Regions from separate parts of the Mucilaginibacter mali genome, predicted to be linked through region 2. Evidence: riboswitches for the same ligand, from Rfam matches in the RefSeq annotation. Region 2 holds a riboswitch; the other holds the start of a gene.

Region 1 (7,736 bases), 1.8 Mb from region 2:
TATGCATTTTCATACCATTTTTTAGCCTGACTAATATCTGGCTTGGCTGAATTATTTGAATCATTGCCCGATTTCCGGCAGCTATGAATAATAAATACAGAGAATAATAGTAAGAGGATAAAAAAGAGCCTCTAAAGAGCGGAGCTTACAGGTTTCTTCATTTTTTGATAAGGTTTTAAGTCGTTTCACAATTATACGGATATTTAATATAAAAAGTTATCTTTTTCCTTCTCACAATATCCTCCAAAATCCCCCGTTATATCACCAAAACTAAAACCTTAGTATCATTCCTAAAAAGGGTAAAAAGTGCCCATATGTTAACGTATGTTAATTTTTTTGAAATCCTAAGTTTTTAGTTATACTTTCGTGCGCTTAACTAAAACTGACCTAATGAGATTCACAATTCTACTACTATCTCTGTGCCTTTTCTTCTCGTTTACCACCCGCGCCCAAAGCCAATATTCGGTTAAGGGAACGGCTATCGACAGTGCGGCTAACCTGCGTTTGCACAACACCACCATTGCCGTTTTGAACGCCAAAGACTCCACCCTGCGCGCTTTTACACGCGCCGCGGCCAATGGATCGTTCAATATCGGGAACCTGAACAAGGGCAAATTTATTTTAATGGTTACCTACCCCGGCTATGCCGATTTGATCGAACGCTTCAGCCTCGATTCGCTTAAACCAGCCTACGATATGGGCAAGCTGAACCTAACCCTAAAATCAAGAGTACTACAGGAAGTATTGATAAAGGGCACCGTAGCCGCCATGAAGATAAAGGGTGATACTACCGAGTTCGACCCCAAAGCTTATGTTATCCAGCCCAACTCTAAAGTAGAGGACCTACTGAAACAACTACCCGGCATACAGGTAGATAAAGACGGCAAAATAACCGCCCAGGGCAAGGAAGTGAAAAAAGTACTGGTTGATGGCGAGGAGTTCTTCGGCGATGACCCTACACTTGTAACTAAAAACATCCGTGGCGATATGGTGGATAAGGTGCAGCTTTACGATAAAAAAAGCGACCAGGCCGCCTTTACCGGCATCGACGATGGCGAGAAGACCAAAACCATCAACATTAAACTAAAGGAAGATAAAAAGAACGGCTATTTCGGCAAACTGGATGGCGGTATTGCTACCGATAAATATTACAACGCCCAGGCCATGTATAACCGCTTCATTGGCAAAAAGAAGTTCTCGGGCTACTTTATCGGATCAAACACAGGCAAAACCGGCCTTGGTTGGGATGATAACAGCAAATATGGCAGCAGCCCCGAAATGCAGACCAGCCCTGAGGGGTATTTTTACTTTAGCGGCGGTGGCGATGACGACTCGTGGGATGGCCGTTACAATGGCCGCGGTATCCCGGTATCCCGCACCGGCGGCTTGCACTTTGATACCAAATGGGACAATGATAAAAAATCGATCAACACCAACTACAAAAATTCGTGGTTATCGGTTGATGGTAATCAAACCAATTCATCGCAGAACACGCTGCCGGGTTACAGCACCAGCAGCAACTCTAACCAGGATTTTAATAAAAAGATCTTCCGTCAAAAGATCGACCTGATGTACCAGATCAAACTGGACACGGCATCGACCCTGAAGTTTAATATAGACGGCACGGTGAAGAACAGCGACAATAACGACAATTACCAAAGCAGCAGCATGAATGGCCGCGGCGATACGCTGCTTAACCGCCAAACGCGCACCCTTACCAATAATACCGACGGGCAGGTCTTCAACGCCAACGTACTGTTTACCCACAAGTTTAAAAAAGCAGGCCGCACCATCTCTGTCAATGCAGGTACCAACATCAACAACAGCGATTCCAAGGGCTACCTGAAATCGGATACCAGGTTTTATAACCGTACCACCGGCGCGCTGGACAGCGCCCAGGTGATCGATCAGTATAAAAACAATGTTTCAAAAACGGCCAATATCACTTCTAACGCCACTTATACCGAGCCTTTGAACAAAATGGCATCGCTGATATTTAACTACGGGCTGACGAATAATCACAACAATTCCGACAGGCGGTCATATAATCCCGGCGCGGTGGGCCAGTATACCGTGTTGGATACTAAATTCAGTAACGATTACACGCTCGATCAGTTATCAAATAACTTCGGCACATCGTTAAACATGCGCACCACCAAATCAACCCTTAATATCAACGCGCGCGGATCGGCAGTTAATTATAAGCAAACCGACGAGATTAACCATACCACACTGAGCCGCAACTTTTTAAACTGGAACCCAACTGCCAGCTATCAGTACCGCTTCTCAGAGCAGCGTTCGATGCGTTTTGGCTATTATGGCTACACCGATCAACCCTCTCTTGAGCAGATCCAGCCCGTACGCATAAATACCGACCCGCTGAATATCGTATTGGGTAATCCCGGCCTGCGTCCGGCTTTTAACAGCAGCTTCAGCTTTAATTATAACTCGTATAAGATCCTGTCCGATCAATCCATCTGGATCAACGCGTCGTACGATATGACCAGCAATGCTATCGTGAGCAATACCGTTACAGACCGGAACACCAATAAAAGCACATCCCAATCGGTAAACCTGGTGGGTAAAACGCCAACCAGCTTTTATTTCAATACAGATATGGGACAAAAGATAATGGGCGTTACTTTTAGCCTGAGTATGAACGGCAACGGCGGCAAATCATACAATTACATTAATAACGAACTGAATACCACTACATCAAGCAACATAGGTGGCAACTTCGGTATCAGCAAATTCAAACAAAACAAATATGGCTTCCGCATCAGCGCGGGGCCGGGTTACGCTTTTGGCAAAACATCGCTACAGCCCGAAATTAACAACAACGGCTACACCTTTAGCGGTAATGGCTACTTTAACGTAACGCTGCCGGGCAAGTTTGAAATAAACGCCGATGGTAACTACGATTATCGCGGTAAAACACAATCGTTTAACGAAACGTTCAGCAAAACCATCATCAATGCGTCGATAGTTAAAACGCTGCTGAAGCAGAAGAATTTAAAGCTAACAGCAAGCTGTAACGATTTGCTTAACCAAAACCGCGGGTTCGACCGTTATGCCAACAACGGCGCCATCAGTCAAACTACTTATACTAATATTAAACGTTATTTTATGTTCTCCATCACCTGGGATTTTACCCAAATGGGCGGACCGGCACCAGCTAAAAACTAATATCGACTATGAAAAAAATAATTATACTGTTAGCATTCCTCATCGGCAGTAGCCAGGTTATGGCACAGGGCGGTCAGCATTTTACCTTTAACGGCACAGTTGAGTACGAAAAAACGCTGAACCTGTATGCCCTGATGAAAAAGAATATGGACGATAACGATGGCTTTATCCAAAGCATTTTCGAGGCCTTTAAAAAAGATAACCCCCAGTTTAAAAAGCTGAAAAGCACGCTGACCTTCACCAAAGACAAGGCCCTGTTTACCCCACTGCCCGATGAGAACCCGCTGAAAAACAGCTTTTTTTGGGATGGCGCGCCAACTACCCAGCAAACCAATGTTACCTATACCGATTTGGCTACCAATACCAGTGTTACACAAAAAAAGGTATTTGAAGAGCAGTTTTTAATGAGAGACAGCGTGCGCAAAATTAACTGGAAGATAACCAGCGAAACCCGCGATATTGCCGGCTACACCTGCCGCCGCGCCAATGCGCTGGTGATGGATTCGGTTTATGTAGTGGCATTTTATACCGATGAGATCCCGGTAAGCGCCGGCCCCGAATCGTTCGCCGGATTACCCGGGATGATATTGGGCTTAGCCATGCCGCACGAAAACATCACCTGGTTTGCCACCAAAGTAACCGATATGACCATCCCCGAGGGCAAAGTAGTTGCGCCGGCAAAGGGCAAACCCGTAAATAAAAAGCAATTAAAGGCCAAGCTTGATGATGCCATAGGCAACTGGGGCAAAGAGGGGCGCGAGTATTTGAAGTTGTTTATGTTGTGACGGGGACCTCACCTTGCCCTCTCCGAAGAGTAATAGCCCATGATTAGGCAGAGCCGGATAAATAGGCATTTTACAGATCACCCCGATGGGGTTCTGCCTTACTTACCGTCTTTTTCTACCAACATATCGCTCCAGCCGAATAAAGCCCCCTCTAAATCTCCCCCGGTAGGGGAGACTTAGGCTGCACAAGCGTAAAATTCTTAAAGTCCTCCCCTTTGGGGAGGATTTAGGTGGGGCTTAAAAGCTTAACTTAATGACATTGCCCGTAGGGGATGGCCTTTTGGTAGAAATAGGTTAAGCTTAAAATTTGGCTCCGCAGGAGCGGCCTGTTTATCTGCCTAATGATGGGCTATTACCCTCCGAAGGAGAAGATTTAACAAAAAAGCGATGGGCCTGCCCATCGCTTTTTTGTTGCTGCTTAAGTTCCCTCCCCCGGGAGAGTAATAGCCCATGATTAGGCACATTCCCAACGCTTTTTATCGCACGATGTCTAATCATGGGCTATTACTCTTCCAGGGCACTAAACCTTTTCCACGCCAGCCTCAAAATTTCCCCTATCGTTTTTAACAATCCGTTTACCTACATTTGCCCCCGAAACAAGTTCTTTACTTTTCTTCATCAACCGGTATAGGTTTTACTTAATTGTAAATTAATAGGGAACCGTGTGCAAATCACGGACTGTCGCGCAACTGTAAGTAACAACAAAGGTTTTTATCCACGCGTATCCACTGCCAAAAGCGGGAAGGACGATAAAAACTGTTACAAGTCAGGAGACCTGCCATATCGAATTGACAATGCTTTCGCGGTATGGGGCAGGGTCTGGTTTGGTGCGCTTTTTAGCCGGTGTTCTACCGGTTTGGTTTGCGCGCGTCCCTTTCTTTTTTCCATCACGCCATCGCATTGCGAAGTTTAGCTAACGGGCTTTTAACAGAATTATTTATTTAATTTTTTAAAAGAAATGCTAACGCAAAACCTGGGCTACCCGCGTATTGGTGGCCAAAGACAATTGAAAAAAGCCTGCGAACAGTACTGGGCAGGCAAAACCGATCTGAAAGAGTTGAAAGATGTGGCCCGCAAAATTCGCGAGGAGAACTGGCATGCCCAACTGGATGCAGGGATAGACCTGATCCCCTGTAACGACTTTAGTTTTTACGACCAGGTGCTGGACATGAGCACGCTGCTGGGCGCTATCCCCAAACGCTACTCGCCGGTGTTGTCGGCCGTGAAAGATAACAGCGAGATAGACCTGTATTTTGCCATGGCACGCGGTTATCAAAAGGACGGGCTGGACATTACCGCCATGGAAATGACCAAGTGGATGGATACCAATTACCATTACATCGTACCCGAATTTACGGCCAAACAAGAGTTCGCTATTTTTTCCGAGAAGGTTTTTGGCGAATACAATGCCGCCAAACGCACACTGGGCAGCAAGGCCAAACCGGTACTGATAGGCCCGGTAAGCTACCTGTTATTGGGTAAGGAAAAAGAGCCGGGTTTTGAACGGATAGAACTGATAAAAAAGCTGGTGCCCGTGTATGTAGAGATCATTAACCGATTGAAGCAACAAGGCGCCGAGTGGATACAGTTGGACGAACCCTGCCTGGTGACCGACCTATCGAAAAAAGAAAAGGAGGCTTTTGAGTTCGCCTACCGTTCTATCGCCAACCGGGTAAGCGGCGTGAAATTAATGCTGGCTACCTATTTTGATGGTTTATTTGATAATACCCAACTTGCCACCAGCCTGCTGGTATCGGCTTTGCATATCGACCTGGTGCGCGCGCCCGAACAACTGGACGAAGTGCTTGAGCTTATTCCCGCCAACCTCATCCTATCGGTAGGTGTGGTAGATGGCCGCAACGTTTGGAAGAACGACTATGAACGATCGTTACAATTCATCCAAAAAGCCATTGATAAACTGGGTGCCGACCATGTGATGATAGCACCGTCGTGCTCGCTATTGCACAGCCCGATAGACCTTGAACTGGAAACAGCCATCGACCCTGAGATAAAGAACTGGATGGCCTTTGCCAAACAAAAACTGGCGGAAGTAAGCCACCTTGCACAAATAGTTGAAGGCAAAACCGATCTGCTAAGGGTTAACAAAGCGGCTATTGAAAGCAGGCGAATATCGCAAAAAGTACATAAACCAACGGTGAAAGACCGTGTTGCGGCCATCACCAGGGCCGATGCTACCCGTGCCGGTGCCTTCCCTGTGCGCCAGCAGATACAGCAGCAACGCTTTAACCTCCCATCGTTCCCAACCACCACCATCGGCTCGTTCCCGCAAACGGATGATATCCGCCAGCTACGCGCTAAGTTAAAAAAGGGTGAACTAACAACACAGCAATACGAGCAGGCTATAGAACAGGCCACTATTGATGTGATACGCTGGCAGGAAGAATTGGGCCTTGATGTTTTGGTGCACGGCGAATTTGAGCGTAACGATATGGTGGAGTATTTTGGCGAGCAACTGGACGGTTTCCTGTTCACCAGGAACGGCTGGGTGCAAAGCTATGGCAGCCGCTGTGTAAAACCGCCGGTGATCTATGGCGATGTGAGCCGCCCGGCAGATATGACCGTGCGCTGGAGCACCTTTGCAGCTGCGCAGACCGATAAGCCCATGAAAGGCATGCTGACCGGCCCGGTAACCATATTGCAATGGTCGTTCGTGCGCGATGACCAGCCACGGGATATTACTACCCAGCAGATCGCCCTGGCCATTCGCGATGAGGTGATGGCGCTGGAAGCGGCCGGGATAGGCATTATCCAGATAGATGAAGCGGCCATCCGCGAGGGCCTGCCTATCCGCAAGGCCAAACACCAGCAATACCTGCAACAGGCCGTCGCCGCGTTCAAGATCACGGCCGGTGGCGTGCGCGACGAAACGCAGATACACACGCACATGTGCTACAGCGAGTTCAATAATATCATAGCCGATATAGCCGCCATGGATGCCGATGTAATCACGATAGAAACATCGCGGTCGCAAATGGAACTGCTGCAGGCCTTCGCCCATTTTGAATACCCTAACCAGATAGGCCCCGGCGTGTATGATATCCATTCACCACGCGTACCTGCTACTGCTGAGATGGTTGCCCTGCTTGAAAAAGCGGCCGGGCTATTGCCCGCCCGTAACCTGTGGGTAAATCCCGATTGCGGCCTGAAGACCCGCAAATGGCCCGAAACCAAAGCCGCCCTTGAAAACATGGTGGCCGCGGCACACGAGGCACGCCAAAAGATAGGTACCGAAACTTTAGTTTAATTTTTATGGGCGGGCTACCTTAAGTGTTCTAAACTTTAATTTGTCCCCCCTGAGCAATAGCGAATGGGGCTCCGGCATACAGGTTGGGTAAATAGATTCGTAAGCACTGGCGGTAGATCTATCGCTACGTTACCAATGACGCGAGTACTCACCCCGACTACGCTACGCTGGTCGACCCTCTCTTCGCTGCGCGGATAGAGGGCAGGAGCAAATATCGGATAAACCCATCTCCTCTTTCCGCGTAGCGGAGAGAGGGTGGTCGGGCGAAGTAACGACCGGGTGAGTCTTAACCTTGGTTAGTTTACGACACGTTATTGCCCCCTTATGGATAATGTTCTTTAACCAAGAATGACGAATTATATTTTTTAAACGTTCCGGGCACTCAAGACTGCCCGCCCTATCTTTCACCCATGGCACAACACGAAGACAAACATTGCCCACGCTGCGGCAAACCCTTTGAATGTAAGGTAGGCAGCATATTACTATGCCAGTGCAACGGC
Region 2 (7,736 bases):
TTTACCTTCGGCCTTATTGTTTACTACTTCACAACAGAAATTAGCCGTTGGAATAGCAAACAGCGGGAAGATGATATTGGTATAAAACGGTAATTGAAAACTGGATATCGAAAACAGTATCAGCAAAATAAGCCCACCGCTTAAAGCATAATATTCAGGCTGACCGATTCCTTTAACTATCTTCCTGACTGAACGGAAAGCTGCGTAATAAAACAGCAAGCACCATGGCGCGAATGCCCACAACAAGGTGTGGATGAAGAAAAACACATCGCCTTTAGGGCGGGTAATGGGGCCATTATTGGCAAATCGCCCAAACTGGCTGTCCCACAAAAACCATTTTAAACCCGATACGCCATGCCTGCCAAACACCGTTTTCTCCGGATGGACATCGAACTGGATGTAAAGAGCGTATAGCTCAGGTATAATGAAAATGATAGTAAGCAATACCAATGCTATCCATTTGATACGGAAGATCTCCTTATACTTCTTTTGCAGGATTAGTTGCCCGCCCAAAGCGCCATAAATTGGCACAACAACGAAGATGCCTTTGGTCATGATGGCAAAAGCGGTTAGCAGTGCCGCTAAAACAAACTGACCAATGCTAAAGCGCTGTTCAAGGTTACTGATATGATAGATCGCCCCGATAATAAAGGCCATCAGGTAAGGCTCGGCACGCACATCGGTGTTTGACATGATGATATGCAGCGATGTGCTGACGATCAGCACCGCCATCATAGCTGTTAACTCGCCATAGTGTTTTTTAGTGAACAGCCAGGTGTAAAGCAGGCTCAGTAAAAAGCAAATAAGGGCGGGCAGTTTATAAGTCCAGGTATGGATGCCGAATAGCTTAAAACTAAACATGATGAACCAAAAGGGGAGGTGGGGCTTATCCAACCAATCGCGACCGTAGCTGAACAGTTGGAAAAAGTTGCGCTTGTAGATCAGTTGTTTGGCGATGGAAGCGTACAGGCCGGGATCATCTGTAAAAAAGGCTGTATTTATAGTGCATAGATTTATAAAAACAGCCAATGCCAGCAATAATAAAAAGCCACTGGGATATTTAAAATTTGTATTTAATGCCAACATATAAAATTACCAGATGGTTATGGGTTTTATCGGTTGCAATATTACTAAATAAAAAAGTGCATGCCCCCGTTATTCATTATGATTGATTTGATCAAGACAAATTAAGACTCCGGCTATTTCAATTGAACTTTAAATATATTAGGTTTGATGGCCAGCAATATTATATGTCTATTACAAAATCTACCATTACCGATGTCGGGGAATTGAATATATTAGTTAATTCGGCCTACAGGGGCGATAGTTCAAAAAAAGGGTGGACTACAGAAGCTAACCTGCTGGCTGGTAACCGTATTGATGAAGAAACCATCGTGGGGTATCTTGCCAACCCCGCCATCACTATTTTAAAATACACCAACGATGAGGGCTCAATAAAGGGCTGTGTTTACCTGGAAGATAAAGGCGATAAATTGTATTTAGGCATGCTTTCTGTTTGGCCTGAGATGCAGGCCGCTGGTATTGGCCGCCTGTTATTACAGGAAGCCGCAGTCCTGGCATCAGAATTGAGCCTGCCGGCTATCAGCATCACCGTTATATCTACCCGTACCGAACTGATAGATTGGTATATACGCCGCGGGTTTAAGGCTACCGGCGAAGTACAACCTTTTCATGCTGAAGAGAAATTTGGGATACCTCATGAGCCTATTGAGCTGATCACAATGGAAAAAATAGTAAATAAATGATAGTTCCAATATTATTTACAGATCTGATAGAAAATAAAGACCGTAATTATCGGCACTAATTGATCATACCCAATGGAGTACCTTATTTACATTAGTACGGCAAAAAAACTGCTTGACACTAAGGAGCTAACAGACATTTTGCACGTTAGCCGCCGTAATAATAAGCAACATCATATCACCGGTGTTTTACTTTATAGCGAGGGCACATTCATCCAGTTATTGGAGGGGGAGCCAGAATCGGTTAATATAGTTTATGACCTGATCGTACGGGATAGCCGTCATAAAAATATCATTAAACTAATCCATACATCAACAGATAAACGAAGTTTCCCCGATTGGACGATGGGGTTTAAGATCATTAACATAAACGATATGGGGGCTTTAGAAGGATATTTTAACCCGCAAAAACATATAATTACCAATAATGACAATCACCCGGGTGTAGCCATGATCAAAACATTTGCCGATAACAATATGTATTATTAGTTACCACGCATTATCATTTAACTGTTTTTTTAATAGTAATACCGTATTTTTAAAACGATGACTGATTGTTTTAAAAATTTGTTCGCAGCTGCGTTTTTGTGCCTGCTTAGTTTTACTGCAATAGCACAAACTGACACTACACAGCAGGTTGCCGCAAATAGGGCAAACAGCCGTCTACAGCAGCAAAAACCTTATATTATTCTGGTATCAGCTGATGGCTTCAGGTATGATTATGCCGAAAAGTATCATACCGAACATTTATTAGCCCTGGCCAACAGCGGCGTTAGGGCCGCCTCGCTGATGCCCTCGTTCCCATCTATTACCTTTCCTAATCACTATACGCTGGTTACTGGTTTGTACCCGTCTCATCATGGCATCATCAGCAACCGGTTTTATAATGCTGAACATCAGTTATATTACTCGAAAAATAGTACCAATACCGGGGTGAACTGGTATAACGGTACCCCGATATGGACACTGGCCGAACAGCAGAGAATGTTGAGCGCCTGCTTTTACTGGGTAGGATCGGAGGCGACAATAAAGGGCGTACAGCCAACCTATTATTATCATTTTAACAAGGATATTTCTATCCATAACCGCATACAGGATGTACATAACTGGCTAATGCTGTCGCCTGAGAAACGTCCGCACCTGATTACCTTTTATTTGCCCGAGGTTGACCAGATCAGCCATAAAAAAGGGCCTGACGCGCCGGAAACCATTAAAGTCATAAAATATATTGATTCTGTTGTATATGAATTGACCAAAACAGTGGCTAAAACCGGGCTGGATGTTAATTTCATTTTCCTTTCAGATCACGGAATGGTTAAAATACCTACCGACAATCCGTTGCCGACGCCTGCAGCGCTTGATACCGCCAATTTTATTATTACATCGGGCGAGGGTTTGTTGGTAAACGTATATGCTAAAAAGGGACACGAAAATGCGGTTATGCAGGCTTATCAGCAATTACTAAAAAATGCCGGGGATAACTATAAAGTATTTTTAAAAAACAATGTGCCCGATTCCTTGCATTATGGAAAAAAAGATGACAGGGCGGGGCATATAGGTGATATTGTGCTATTGGCCAACTATCCGCATATTTTTATATTGAACAGCGCTTACGTAGAACCTGGCGCGCATGGGTACGAACCGCATGACATAAAGGATATGCAGGCCACATTTTACGCCTGGGGGCCGGATTTTAAAAAAGGCGTACAAATTCCAACATTTAATAATGTGGATGTATATGCTATTATCGCCAAGGTGCTGCGCCTAAAGATCACCGAAAAGATCGACGGAAATTCAACTATTGCCGATAAGATCGTTATTCCCTATCAAAATAAATTTTAGCGTAGCCCTTAACTGGCTATGGGCAGGCTGTTGCTCAGATCCATATAGCGCTTAAAGTTCTGAATATCATCTTCCACCATTTTCTTAAACATCGGGTTGATCAGATGGGCAAGGGTAGCGCCGATCAATCCGGCGGGTGGGTGATACATAATTACTACGTGTATAAGCGTAACCCCGGGTTCAGGCGTATCTATAAAACGTACTTTACCTGTTGTTTGCAAATTTGCACCCGGTACTGATGACCACGCGATCAGTTCGCCAGGCTCATCGTGTGTGATCTCCGCGTCCCAACTAAGCGCGGCTATATCTACCGGTAGCTTTAACGACCAGCGGGAGCTGCCATTGTCCAGCATTTCCACACTTTTTAAATGGTTCATAAACAAGGGCAAGTTCTCCAGCCGGCGCCAAAAAGTATATAGTTCTTCACGCGGTTTATCAATCGTTACCGATGTGCGGATGGCTATGCTTACAGGTTCGGTAGAGGTTTTGCCAACTTTCTCGTACAGTTCGCAGTGGCCGGTTAAGCCACGGCTTAATAAATATCCGCTTGTACCCAATTTAAATAAACTGGTTACCGGGCTGCTGAAAATATGCACCAAACCCGAAAAGCCCATCTTTACGCCTGCAATTACAGATACATAGCGCTCGGGCCATTTTAAATTAATATGTGCGGTATCGGCCATCGAATGGCCGCTTATTGAAGCTGTTAGTGTTGCCATGATATTAATAAAACCCGGGTAGCATACAAAAGGTTTTGGTTGCTGATAAATATTTAATCAGAAAGAAAATCGACCAGCATATAGATAATTATCCTGTTACCGAACTTGTTATTATTGATCTGTTTTTTACATTTGCACCGCTTTAGGTTTGCAATGCATGCATAATGTTTTGCAATTAAAAGGGAATCCGGTGTAAGTCCGGAGCTGTCCCGCAGCTGTAAACTCTGATAACCAATGTCCATTCTAAATGGTCACTGCCCCGATACTTATCGGGATGGGAAGACCGGACAAAGGAGAGTGAGCCAGAAGACCTGCCCATAGCGCATATTATTCATAGCTTTCGGGGATTGAAGCTTGGATGAGAATACCGCTATTTTGTGTATTTCCCATTCGGATCTTTCATTTTCTGTATGCTGTGGGTTAAAACTCACAACAACATGAAAAAAAATTGTGTTTACGTTGTTGCAGGCCTGGGGCTTGCACAACTGGCGCTGTTGAGTACAGCAGCGCGCGCGCAGGACACTGCACGTGTACTACAGGATGTAGTGATCACCGCTACAAAGGCTAATCAAAAACAATCGCAAACAGGTAAGGTGACTACGGTGATCACGCGGCAGGAACTGGAACGTAGTTCGGGCAAGTCGGTTGCGCAATTATTAAGCGAACAGGCTGGCATTGTTATTAATGGAGCGAACGCTAATCCCGGCCTTAACAAAAGTGTTTACATGCGCGGCGCCGATAACAAGCATACGCTTATTTTACTGGATGGTGTGCTGATATTCGACCCGTCAAATGTGGGCGGCGCTTTTGATCTGCGCTTGTTATCAGTCGATCAGATCGATCATATAGAGATCCTCAGGGGCGGGCAATCTACCCTTTACGGATCTGACGCTGTGGCCGGGGTGATCAATATCATTACAAAGAAAGATGGTACGCCAACACCGGGTGTTAATGGTGTGGCCAGCGCCGGAAGCTATGGTACCGTTAAAGGTAATATCGGGTTAACAGCGCAGGTAAAAAATCTAAGCTATAATATCAATTACAGCCACGAGCGCAGCGATGGTGTATCGGAAGCTGCCCAGCCTGCCACAGCAACCAGCTTTTACGATAAGGATGGATACAGCCAGGACGCGGTAAACGCGCAGTTTGGCATTAAAATTACTGATAAGTTTAAGATCAACCCGTTTGTACGCTTTTTACAAGGCAAATATAATTATGATGACGGCGGCTATGCCGATGGTGGCAGCTATTTTACCAGCAAGCACTTAAATTTGGGTACTAATGCCACTTATAATACAGGGAAGGGCTTGTTTAATTTTAACTATAGTTACGAGAATACCGACCGTAGTTATGTATCGCCACAGTATGGCGCAAGCCCGTATACCGGCCGCTTAAACTTTGCCGAATTATATTATAATCATCAAATTACCGATCATATTAAGATATTGGGTGGTATAGATAACCGTAATTCGCGCATTAATGCCGGCGGAACCGCCAGGGTAGATTCATCGGCTAATTTGCTGGGCGCTTATGCTTCGGTGTTTTTAAACGATATCGGTTCGTTTTTTAATTTAGAAGCCGGCGGAAGGTATAGCCATCATACCAAATTTGGCGATAACTGGACATCTTCATTTACACCATCGTTCAACATCATTCAAGATGATAAACTAAAGATATTCTGGACTGCGTCAACTTCATTCAAAGCGCCAGACCTTAGCGCTTTATACGGGCAATTTGGCCCTAATCCGGCCCTGCAACCCGAAAAATCGCGTGAGTACGAAGCCGGGTTCAGTACATCGCCTGTAAAACAATTTAATTTAAGGGTTGATGTTTACCAGCGTAAAGTAACTAACGCCATTGTTTACCTGTACCCGCAGGGTTATATTAACCAGGATAAGCAGGACGTGAAAGGTATCGAAGTTGAGCCCTCGGCAACGGTGGGCATTTTTACCCTGAAAGGCTATTACAATTACTTTGAAGGCAAAGCGATCAGCAAGAACGCCGCCGGCGCAGCATCAGAGTTGGATTACCTGTATCGCCGCCCTGGACATACTTTTGGTTTGTTCGCAGGTGCGCAGGTATCATCTAAGTTTTACGCCAGTCTTAACTATCGCCACTATAGTCAGCGGTATGATTCGTTCTATAATTCGGCTACTTTCGCCACCGAGCTACAAAGCCTAAAGGGTTACGGCCTGTTAGATGGCTATGCCGAGTATAACCTGGTTGGTAAAAAGTTAAAGGTATTTGCCGATGTAAAGAATATCCTGAATGCCAAATACGCGGAATTGTATGGCTACACCGCTTTAGGTACAAACTTTAATGCGGGTTTGAGTTTCAATATTCGTTAAAAAATTGATAGTTTTGCTCAATAACCAATTAGTATGTCATCTCAGCAAAAAATAAACACACGCAACACGGTATTGATATTAATGATTGTATTTGCCGTGGCCATGCGTTTGGTAAGCTACAAGTTTCAGTTTCTGAGCAATTTTACACCTGTAGGGGCAGTAGCCCTGTTTGGTGGCGCTTATTTTAACGATAAGTGGAAAGCCTACCTGGTGCCATTACTAACCTTGTTTTTGAGCGATATTGCCATTAATTATCTGTACACCGGAAAACTGGTACTGTGGTACGGCGGTTCAATTTATATGTACCTGTGCTTCGCGCTGATGGTATTTATTGGTACGATGATAAAAAAGGTAAACGCCTTGAACGTATTTTTAGCCTCGGTAGCATCGGTATTGATACACTGGCTGATCATGGATCTGCCATGGTTATATGGTACGCTTTACCCGCATACTATTGGCGGTTACATGCAATCGCTGGTGGCTGCTATTCCGTTTGAAAAGAATATGGTATTAGGCGATGCGATCTATGGCGCGCTTTTGTTCGGCGGTTTTGAACTGGCAAAAAGCAAGTACACCATTTTACGCAGCAACACCGAATTAGCTTTATAACAGAAAATTTTAAATCCAAATATTAAGGGCGGTGGATTTATCCATCGCCTTTTTTATGCAATATTGTTAGTATGAAAAAGATTGTAGTATTAACCGGTGCCGGCATCAGCGCCGAAAGCGGCTTAAAAACATTCAGGGATAGCGACGGACTTTGGGAAGGATACAACATTGAAGATGTAGCCACCCCGCAGGCTTGGGCGCGTAATCCGGCTTTGGTGCAGGATTTTTATAACGAACGCCGTAAATCGGTATTGGAGGCCAAGCCTAATGCCGCCCACTTTGCCTTAGCTGAGTTGGAAAAGCAATACGAGGTAACCATCATCACCCAAAATATAGATGACCTGCACGAGCGGGCTGGCTCCGCCAATGTGCTGCACCTGCACGGTATCATCACCCGTTCGCAAAGCAGCATCAGCCCCAATTTAACCTACCCACTGGATGGCTGGGAAATAAAA

Evidence for each region. Region 2 has a riboswitch for cobalamin ahead of HQ865_RS09500 (TonB-dependent receptor plug domain-containing protein). Riboswitches for the same ligand answer to the same signal wherever they lie in the genome.
Region 1: it holds a riboswitch for cobalamin, as region 2 does, so the genes downstream of both, metE (5-methyltetrahydropteroyltriglutamate--homocysteine S-methyltransferase) here and HQ865_RS09500 (TonB-dependent receptor plug domain-containing protein) in region 2, are expected to answer to the same signal.

Annotation. Positions count from the first base shown of each region.
Region 1 is NZ_CP054139.1:4,040,834-4,048,569, forward strand. Features, by position in the region: gene HQ865_RS16880 (outer membrane beta-barrel family protein) at 391-3,186, shown strand; gene HQ865_RS16885 (GLPGLI family protein) at 3,195-3,971, shown strand; cobalamin riboswitch at 4,584-4,768, shown strand; gene metE (5-methyltetrahydropteroyltriglutamate--homocysteine S-methyltransferase) at 4,930-7,236, shown strand; gene HQ865_RS16895 (cysteine-rich CWC family protein) at 7,647-7,736, shown strand, end outside.
Region 2 is NZ_CP054139.1:2,255,249-2,262,984, reverse strand. Features, by position in the region: gene HQ865_RS09525 (ArnT family glycosyltransferase) at 1-1,086, opposite strand, end outside; gene HQ865_RS09520 (GNAT family N-acetyltransferase) at 1,251-1,766, shown strand; gene HQ865_RS09515 (BLUF domain-containing protein) at 1,839-2,252, shown strand; gene HQ865_RS09510 (alkaline phosphatase family protein) at 2,310-3,605, shown strand; gene HQ865_RS09505 (SRPBCC family protein) at 3,614-4,324, opposite strand; cobalamin riboswitch at 4,452-4,657, shown strand; gene HQ865_RS09500 (TonB-dependent receptor plug domain-containing protein) at 4,762-6,672, shown strand; gene HQ865_RS09495 (DUF6580 family putative transport protein) at 6,706-7,281, shown strand; gene HQ865_RS09490 (SIR2 family NAD-dependent protein deacylase) at 7,353-7,736, shown strand, end outside.